3 regions of the Gracilibacillus caseinilyticus genome follow, and region 3 is predicted to be linked to each of the others. Evidence: riboswitches for the same ligand, from Rfam matches in the RefSeq annotation. Region 3 holds a riboswitch; each other region holds the start of a gene.

Region 1 (3,282 bases), 210 kb from region 3:
ATAGTCGCAGTTGATGGAATAACATTGTAGGCATTTCCAGCATGAAAAGAACCGATCGAAAGTACTGCCGTCTCAAGTGGATCAATTCGTCTGGAGAGAATCTGTTGCAGGTTCGTGACGAGTTGAGAGCCAACGACAATCGGATCTTTCGTCTGGTGAGGAATTGCACCGTGCCCACCGACACCTTGAATTTCTACTTTGAATCGGTCAGCTGCGGCCATAAAATTGTCTGGTGAAGTTTGGACGATTCCATATGGTGTACTCGTCCATAAGTGGGTTCCGTAAACCACATCCACACCATCCAATACCCCAGCATCAATCATTGGTTTGGCACCACCTGGAGCAAGTTCTTCAGCATGCTGATGAATAAAAACGACTTTGCCTTTCAGCCGATGCTGATATTTCTTTAGTATTTTAGCCACAGCCAGTAACGTCGCAGTATGACCATCATGACCACAGGCATGCATGACACCGTCTTTTTTTGATCTATAACCCGTTTCTTTTTCATCCTGGATCGGAAGCGCATCGAAGTCTGCACGCAATGCGACCGTCAAGCCATCCTCTGCACCTTGTAACGTTGCAACAACTCCATTTCCTCCCATATTTTTTTGGAAAGGTATATCGAGTATGTTGTACTGTTCCTGGATAAAGGCAGCTGTTTTTTCTTCTTGAAATGAAAGTTCAGGATATTGATGCAAGTATCTTCTCATTTCTATCATCTCGTCATATAATTGATCCACTTCAGCAAATAAAATATCCCTCATTACGTTCACCCCGAATTGCTTTTCTTTTCATTATATCATAGATAGCTAGGCTTGACTTTTAAGCCGTATCCCGCCAACATAAAAAAACAGCCTTCGAAATCGAAAGCTGTTCATCTATATAATAAAAGGGGGGATTAATTAAAAAAGCTTGAATCTGCCAAAAGCCGTTGTGTTTCTTCCTTATGTCTTGTCTCATCAGCTATCATATCGTCCAGCTGTACTGCCAACTCAGTCAAGCCAAGTTCTTCTGCTTGTACTTTTCTTTTCTCATAACGTTCGATTGTTTCTTTCTCTGCTTTATAAGTAGCTTCCAGCATGTCTTCCACATTTGTAAGCTGTTCTACTTTTGCAGGTGTGGTAGTAGGTGTACCGCCTAGTGTTTTAATTTTGTTTGATAAATAGGATGCATGTCCGATTTCATCATTTATTTCATCTTCAAAGAATGGTTTAAGCAGTGAACGATATAAACCAGATACAACGGATGCATGATACGTATACATGATAGTAGCTGCATATTCATTCGCTAAATCAACATTTAAGCCATCAATTAATTCTTCTAGCTTATCTTGATCTTTTGACCTTAAGTCTTGTACTTTCGCTTGATTTTTTGCCATCAATAACAACATCCCTTCTGTATTATTATCCTTACTATATAATTACCCTATTCCAATCAAAAATAAACATCCAAATCCAATTAAGGCTTGGATATTTTTAACGCGTGTGTTATTATTATCCCGAAAGTTAATTTCATATCGATGAGCACTGGGGGAGCCAATTGGCTGAGACGAATTATTCGGACCCTTTGAACCTGATCTGGTTAACACTAGCGGAGGGAAGTGGTAGAAAAGCAGTTAATTAGTAATTAAAGCTTAAAATAGATACCACTTGTCCTTGCTGGATGAGTGGTTTTTTGCGTTATTTATTACTTGAGTAAGGAGTATTATGTATGACAACGCTTCATCTTATCACAAATGGAAAAATAATAGCAGATAAAGAGATAAAGAAGATTGGCGGACTTGCTGAGCATATCGATTTCTTACATGTACGAGAGAAACAAGCACCGGCAAAAGATCTTTGTTTTCTGATCGAGAAAATGATAGAAGCTGGCTTACCCGAAGAAAAAATAATCATAAATGATCGAGCTGACCTTGCCAAAATCTATCATTGCAAAGGAGTTCAGCTTGCCTATCATAGTGTTCCTGTGCGAGAGGTGGTACGAACTTTTCCTGATTTGCAGGTTGGTAAATCTGTTCATACGTTGCAAGAAGCGATCGAAGCAGAGGAAGAAGGGGCAGATTATATCGTGTTTGGTCATGTTTATCGAACACAGTCTAAACCAGGCCTGGCTCCCAAAGGTTTAGCCACATTAGAAACGATCGTAAACCAAGTATCGGTGCCGGTAATCGCAATTGGTGGCATAGATGTAACTAATCTAAACGCAACGCTCAATGCAGGAGCGAAAGGGGTCGCAGTTATGTCTACCATTTGGGATGCAGATGAACCATATCGAGTCTCCCAACAGTTGCGAACCATGCTTGATAATTGGAAGGAGGAACGCGTTGAATAAAATAGTGGATGAAATTGTCGTAGGTGGTGGCGTCATTGGTGCTTCGATTGCTTACGAATTGAGAAAGAGAGGACACAGCGTATTATTGATCGAAGCCAATTCGATTGGGTCAGGAGCATCCAGTGCAGCTGCTGGAATGTTAGGTGTTCAAATGGAATGGCAGGAGTCATCTCCGCTCTTTCAATTTGCAAAGGAGAGTCGTGCGCTTTATCCGTATCTGGCTGAGGAATTGTATGAGATAACTGGCATTCATATGCAGTATGTGAAGCAAGGAGCATTAAAACCCATAGAACAGGAAGATCAAATCAAGGAATTACAGAAATGTGCTGATTTACATCAGGAACATGGGATGCGAGCAGAGATACTTAGACCCGATCAATTCCCAGAAAAGCATGTGGCAAAAGATTTTGCTGCAGCACTGCATTGCCCGGATGAGGGTCAAGTGTCTGCGCCCCATGTTACAAAAGCTTTTGCAAAGGCAGCTGAACGTTCTGGCGTGCACATCCTCGAACACACACCTGTTATCGATGTTTTAAAGGAACACGGTAAGGCTGTTGGTGTCTTAACTAGACATGGAGAACGTTTTTATGCGAACGAGGTTGTGATAACGAGTGGTTTCCAAACGGCAGATATGGTTCTGACTCTCCCCAAGTTGACACCTGTCAAAGGAGAGTGTCTTTCCGTTAAGAGCGAAAAGGTTCTTTTTCATACAACATTATTTACAGAGGGGTGTTACCTTGTGCCGAAACAAGGTAACCGAGTAATTATTGGTGCAACGACTAAACCAGATGAAACTAGCAGGGAAGTCGAAGCTGGCAGTGTGTCGGGATTATTAGCAAAGGCTTCCAGAATTGTACCGGAAATAAAACGGGCATCATTGGAAAAAGTCTGGTCAGGCGTGCGTCCTCTAACAAGAGATGGTTATCCTTATATTGGTGAAGTCCCAGAAGT
Region 2 (3,282 bases), 710 kb from region 3:
TGTCTCACCCTTCACGTTGAATTGGCAATGGATATGCCGTCATTTCCTGAACTTGCCCCTCTTGCACGCGCCATTCTCTTGTCGCAAAATGCCTGACAATTTCATTTTGATGGGTAACCATCACAATCGTTATCCCATTTTTGCGACATGCGTCTAACATATCGAGCATGGCAAAAGTGTTTTTAGCATCCTGTCCGAATGTAGGCTCATCCAGGAGTAAGACATCAACATTAGCGATCGTAGCAGTAGCAACACTTAACCTTCTCTTCTGCCCGACCGATAATTCGTATGGATGTTGATCTTTGACTTGAAATAAGTGATATCTTTTTAAGTGCTGTTCAATTGTTTCAGGAAGCACTTCCTCTTCACTATTCACTAAGGATTGAGCCAGCTCCTCATACACAGAATTTGCAATAAATTGTAATTCCGGATTTTGAAAAACATAGCCCATTTTCTGATAGTTACAATTCGTTGATTTCTCTGACAAATAATAATAGATATTCCCTTTTGTACGAATCAATTGCATGATGGCAAGTAATAGTGTGCTTTTGCCAGAGCCATTCTCACCAGTAACTGCCAGCCAGTCCCCTTGATAAATGGTTGCCTTTTCCACTTCCATTTTTAACTTTTTCAGATGGTAACCTTTTAAGGAGTCGAGACGAATTACCGGCAGATCTAGTATATGCGTAGAAGGTTTGGGATTGGCTCGTTGCGCAAGAAAATCATGCCAAATTTTCGGATACCAAACACCATAACGATAAAGCTTCTCGCGAAATTTTGTGAAAATGGCTTCTGGTGTGTCATCTCCCAGTATATTGCCTGACTCATCTATCATGATGACTCGATCCACAAAGGATAAAATATGCTCAATTTTGTGTTCGACAATGATAATGGTTTTATTGGCTGCCACTTTTTTTATCGTATCCCACACATCTACAGTACCTTGATCATCTAACATTGCGGTAGGTTCATCCAAAAAGATTACGGACGGCTCCAACGCCAGAACGGTGGCAATCGCAAGTCGCTGCTTCATACCACCTGATAAATGTTGAATCGGAATATGATTGTCAGCAAATGATAAGCCGACTTGCTCGAGATACTTGGTAATCAAATCTGGCATTTTTTCACGAGCGACACCTCGATTTTCAAGAACAAACGCTATTTCCTCATCGACATATGGCATACAAAATTGTGCATCCGGATCCTGAAAGACAATACCGTAAGCATCAGGTAAAGTACGAGATTGATATTTCAATGGAATTTCAATAACCTCTGGAATTAACCCGGCTAATATTTGCATGATAGTTGATTTACCGGAACCCGAAGGACCAATCAGTAAGACCTTTTCCTCCTCTTGGATGGATAAGGAAAAGTCGTTGATAATCGTCCTTGACTGGCCAGGATATTTTGCTTTTAAGTGATTAATTTCGATCATACTAAGACCCCGTTTCTTCATCGGAAAAGTGATAATCTTTTTCTGATAATGGCCGGATCATCTTGGTTACTCCTGTTTTATCCAATGCTAAAACTAAATAATAAGCAAAAACGCCAGTAATCACGATAGCACCGATCGTTCGATTGACGATTAACAACGTAACATTCCACCATGCTAACGTATCGATATAGCCATAAAACACATCCAGTATTAACGAACCTATTGTAGCGCCGACAGCCGCCAGACAGGTGACGAACAATCGATAGCTTTTGTAACGAACCATCGCAAACACAAGTTCACAGCCTAGTCCTTGCAAAATGCCATAAAGTAATAATGAAATCCCCCAGGAGCCCCCGAATAGAAATTCCCCCTGAGCTGCCGCCACTTCTGCTAATAAGGCAACACCCGGCTTTCGAATAATGAGGAAAGCAACCGTAGCCGCCATAAACCACATACCATATACAAGTTGATCGACATGCAAGCCGACCACAGATATCACGCTGTACACTGGTCCCCATACTCGGTAAATCACACTAAAAATAAAAGCAATGACAATCGTAATTAAAATGTCCACCAATGTTAACTTTTTCTTCATGTACTCCCACTCCTTCTACATATTTGTTATCCAAAGCACAAAAAAGCCACCTTCTCGCACGCAAGAAAGTGGCTATACTTATACTTATTCAAATCATATGTATAGGAATAGTTGCCACTTCCCTACGCTGGTATAAACCAGATCAGGTTCTAAGGGTCTTAAAGTATCACTTTAATCTCAGTCTTGTTAAGACACCCCTAGTGGATGTGTTTCGTATATTAATTTCGACTTTATCATATCAGATTTTTCCAGATTGTCAAGAGCATACCCATATTTATTGAAATAATAATCGTACGACGTTTCAATCTTTCTCAAAATATTGATCAGTATAATTTGTCACTAATGAGAAAAAATAAGCTAACATTGCAGGCAGTCTTAATGGAGAAAATATTGGGAGGGATTATAGATGACGCAGCCTTATAAATGTCCAAAATGTAAAACGAACCGGTCTCGCTTTAATGTGATTGAGCAAGTGGCAAAGCCGGTGAAATTAGACATGGATACCGGAGAAATAGTAAATGATTACGCAAAAGAACCGCTCGAGATTTTTCACATCGCCTACAATGGGCCAAACCAGAGAATACAGTGTGGTGTATGCGGATTGATTGAAAATGAAGAAACCTTTATTAAATATGCTAAATCACTAAACTGATGAAGGAGGATAACTATAATGGCTAAAAATCGAAAAGGACCAAAACAGTCTGAACAACCTGATTTACCAAAAAGTCCAACTCAGCCTTACGGAGAACCGATGGCAGGCTCTCATAAAGTAAAGAACCAGAATCATTCTAGACAAAAACATAATAAGTCGCATGATATGTAATTTAGTAAAAATTAATAAAGTGGTTAGTGTAACAAACTCGCGAATTATGTTACACTAACCCCCTCTTTATATTCAAACTCTACATGAGCCTCGAAAACCTCTGGCAGCATAATAGGAGTCTGCCCCATTATGATAAGTGAATACGGTATCATAACGACGATCACAAAAGATCGCCCCACCGCGATTTCTAATTTTCTCAGGTGTTTTTACCCAACTGGATGTTTTCTTATCGAATTCACCTAGTTTTTGCAACTCTCGATATTCTTCCTCTGTTAATAGTTCAATGCCCATGTCAGCGGCCATATCCACAGCCGTATTTTCAGGTTTGTGTTTTTTCCTCGACTCCAGTGCTTCTCGATCATAGCAAACACTTCTGCGACCTTTAGGACTTTCAGCGGAACAGTCGAAAAATAGGTATGCCTTTGTGTT
Region 3 (3,282 bases):
CTTTTGGCAATAAATGAAGGAGCATTGCGATCGCCAGACCAAACACGGTACCTATAATAAAACCACCAGTTGTAAGACTTACCGTCGCCCAAACATGCTGCTGAAAATTCGTCCAGCCTTGTATTGCTTCTGTCACTATTTCTGTTGGAGCAGGAAGAATCCAGCTAGGTATTTGAAAAAATCGGCTGGATCCTTCCCAGACAAGTAGAATACCGACGATCATAATGACTGGTAATGATAACTTTCTCCACATAAAACCTACCTCAATTTTTTCATGGCCACTTTCAAGTGTTCTATGGCCACTCTTTATACTTTTATGGTTACTTTCGCCCATTTTATGGCCACTTTCCATTCTAACGATATTTTTTCGTTAATTCTGTCATCGATGCCTGGCGATCTTGACGCGAATAAATTTTCACTTGCGATATTACACTGGGGCAATTTAACTGATGCATGCGCTGATTCATTTTTTCGATAACAGCGAACAACTCGGATAACTCCCCTTCCATCGTTGTTTCTAATGGTCCTACATGGTAGTTAACATCCGATTGATCAATAATAGAAATTGCTTCATCGACAAATGGAATCGACTCTTCTCCATTCGGTGTTTTTGGTATAATTTGTATACTCACTAATGCTTCTGCCATCATACTCCCTCCTATTCGGGTAAAAATTCATTGGTAAAGGCTGCTTCTGCGTCTAGTTCTCGATCCAACAGATCATTTTCATACATAAAGTCGGCATAATTCTGCCATACTTCTTGTGATTGCTCACCCCATCTATCTGCATCATCTTGATATTTCGGTGATAACCATTTTTGACTGGCATATACTAATTCCTCATCTAGATCAGGTACCTCTTCAATCAGAATATCTGCAGCTTCGTCTGGATTATCGGTTGCGAATTGATATCCTTTGCTTACAGCTACTACAAATTTCTTAATCGTTTCCGGATTTTCCTCTATCATATTTTCATTTGTTGTAATGACTGGTGTATAGTAATCTAGGTTCTCCGAATAATCGGTTAAATAAAGCATATTTAATTCTTTTCCACGCAATTCTGCTTCGATTCCTGTCCAGCCATAATAAATCCAGGCAAAATCAATATCCCTTTCTACCGCAGTAAAGAAATCAGTATTACCCATATTGACGATGTCTACATCCTCTACAGATGCACCTTCTTGTTTCATTAACGAGTCAATCACAGCAGATTCTACTGGTGCTCCCCAGCCACCGTAAGTTTTCCCGGCAAAGTCGGCTGGTGAGGTAATTCCTTTATCAACCGGAGAAGCAAAACCTGACGTATTATGCTGGATCACTGCTGCAATCGATACTAGTGGAATATCCTGGACTCTAGCTTCTGTGACAGACTCTTGGTAGCTGATACCAAATTCAGCTTTCCCAGAAGCAACGGTTTGATCTGCCCCCGCTTCACCTGGCATCACAATTTCTACATTCATTCCTTGCTCTTCAAAATACCCTTTTGATTGGGCCACATATAATCCAGTATGATTGGTATTTGGTGTCCAATCCAAAACGAGAGTTACGTCCTCCATTTTCTCTGAGGAGCTGTCTTCTTCTCCACACCCTACCAACACCAAACATACACTAAGTGCTGCGAATATTATTTTTTTCACGTAAAAAATCCCCCTTTTTTCTTTTTTGGGGGAACATATAAGAAACACCCAAGACTTAGCAGACTAGGGCGCATATAGATTCAATTATCTCATATGTTCCCTACGCTGGTACTAACCAGATCAGGTTCTAAGGGTCAAGTAACTCACGGAAACTTTCTCAACCGGCAACACCGGTCCCCCTACATCTCCTATTTAATTTTCCATTATCTACTTTGACATATTTCGATCATTTCTTCAAGTTTTATTTACTCAGCTTTGCTTCAGTGCATTAGAAAAGCGCAAGCGCCCGTTTAGAAACGTAGCGACTGGACGGCATTAACTGAGATAAAGGAATCACGGTGAGCAAGTGATGTTGATGACTTTCGCCCAAGGGCATAAGGTCGACTAGGCCTCTGGTTATCACCAATCGGCAAGTCTTCTTTATCGTAGGGCGATGTAGGAAGCCACCTAGTATCTGGGCGCTTGCGCTGGACATGGCTGTTCATGTTAGAAAGCGGTACGAAACCTTAAAATTTTATACTTTCTTACCTGTTTAGAAAAACTCGGCATTCGCCTTATCTTTAGCGAATGCCGAAGTTTTACTTATACGTTGTACATTCTAAATTTTCACTACGTCGATCTGCTTCGCTAAAATTTTATACTTTTAAACGTATAACAAAGACGAATCTCATTCTAGTTTGAGGTTCGCCTTATACTGTATATTATCCGTGAATCTTTGTTGCTACTTCTACAACGCGTTTAGCTTGATGTTTCACTGCATTCTCTACATCTTCTACGAAGTCACCATCCGGCGTGTGTGTTACACTGTTTCCATAAGGATTTCCACCTGATGTAAAGGCTGATTGATCTGTATATCCTGGTGGGACTATAATAGCTCCCCAGTGCATCATCGATGTATAAAAGTTCAACAACGTTGCTTCATGGCCGCCGTGTGGGTTAGATGCAGAAGACATCGCACTAACCACTTTATTGGCTGTCTTACCAGCAGCCCATAAACCACCTTGTGAATCAATAAATTGTTTCATTTGTGAAGGAACACCACCGAAACGAGTCGGCATACTGAAAATAATCGCGTCCGCCCATTCAATATCGTCAGAGCTAGCTTCAGGAACATGTTCAGTATCTTGCAAATGCTGCTCCCATTTTGGATTTGATGCAATCGCTGGTTTTGGTGCTGTTTCTTGTGCACGAACAACCTTCACTTCTGCGCCAGCTTCCTTGATTGCGTCTGCCGCCCAATTCGCCAGCTTATAATTAGTACCTGTTGAACTATAATAAATAACTGCTACTTTTACCACTTCTCTACTTCCCTTCTCGTTGTATTGATTCCATTTGGAGTTTTCCCAGATTCGTACGGAATTACACAATATCTCGATTCTGAGATAGTGTAATAGTAACACGGTTAAATCTTTTCTATCAAATAGTTAGCTCAGACCAGATACCTTCAAAACAATTGCTGATATTTTGATAGCATTCAAAAACCAATGTAAAATAACGATTAATATGGATCTTTTAGTCAACTGTTATTCCAGCTTCGATAAATGTGTTATAGCGAATCAGATTCCCATCCTTGTAAAAATCGAAACGAATGTTTGCTTGTTCTCCTTTTAACACCAATTCGCCCGCAGGAGCCATCTTCGTCATGA

The links. A riboswitch is a leader RNA that binds a small molecule or an ion and turns the genes downstream of it on or off. The one in region 3 is predicted to bind thiamine pyrophosphate.
Region 1: another riboswitch for thiamine pyrophosphate. It lies ahead of MUN88_RS11965 (DUF561 domain-containing protein); the one in region 3 lies ahead of MUN88_RS13065 (ABC transporter substrate-binding protein).
Region 2: another riboswitch for thiamine pyrophosphate. It lies ahead of MUN88_RS16630 (ECF transporter S component); the one in region 3 lies ahead of MUN88_RS13065 (ABC transporter substrate-binding protein).

Annotation. Positions count from the first base shown of each region.
Region 1 covers NZ_CP095072.1:2,561,886-2,565,167, forward strand. Annotated here, with positions in the region: gene MUN88_RS11955 (amidohydrolase) at 1-764, opposite strand, end outside; gene MUN88_RS11960 (ferritin-like domain-containing protein) at 899-1,378, opposite strand; TPP riboswitch at 1,519-1,616, shown strand; gene MUN88_RS11965 (DUF561 domain-containing protein) at 1,711-2,331, shown strand; gene thiO (glycine oxidase ThiO) at 2,324-3,282, shown strand, end outside.
Region 2 covers NZ_CP095072.1:3,477,849-3,481,130, forward strand. Annotated here, with positions in the region: gene MUN88_RS16625 (ABC transporter ATP-binding protein) at 5-1,435, opposite strand; gene MUN88_RS16630 (ECF transporter S component) at 1,437-2,030, opposite strand; TPP riboswitch at 2,133-2,239, opposite strand; gene MUN88_RS16635 (DNA alkylation repair protein) at 2,437-2,682, shown strand; gene MUN88_RS16640 (small acid-soluble spore protein P) at 2,701-2,853, shown strand; gene MUN88_RS16645 (DUF4256 domain-containing protein) at 2,926-3,282, opposite strand, start outside.
Region 3 covers NZ_CP095072.1:2,771,668-2,774,949, reverse strand. Annotated here, with positions in the region: gene MUN88_RS13075 (ABC transporter permease) at 1-253, opposite strand, end outside; gene MUN88_RS13070 (thiamine-binding protein) at 354-647, opposite strand; gene MUN88_RS13065 (ABC transporter substrate-binding protein) at 659-1,636, opposite strand; TPP riboswitch at 1,717-1,827, opposite strand; gene wrbA (NAD(P)H:quinone oxidoreductase) at 2,338-2,934, opposite strand; gene MUN88_RS13055 (DUF4362 domain-containing protein) at 3,149-3,282, opposite strand, start outside.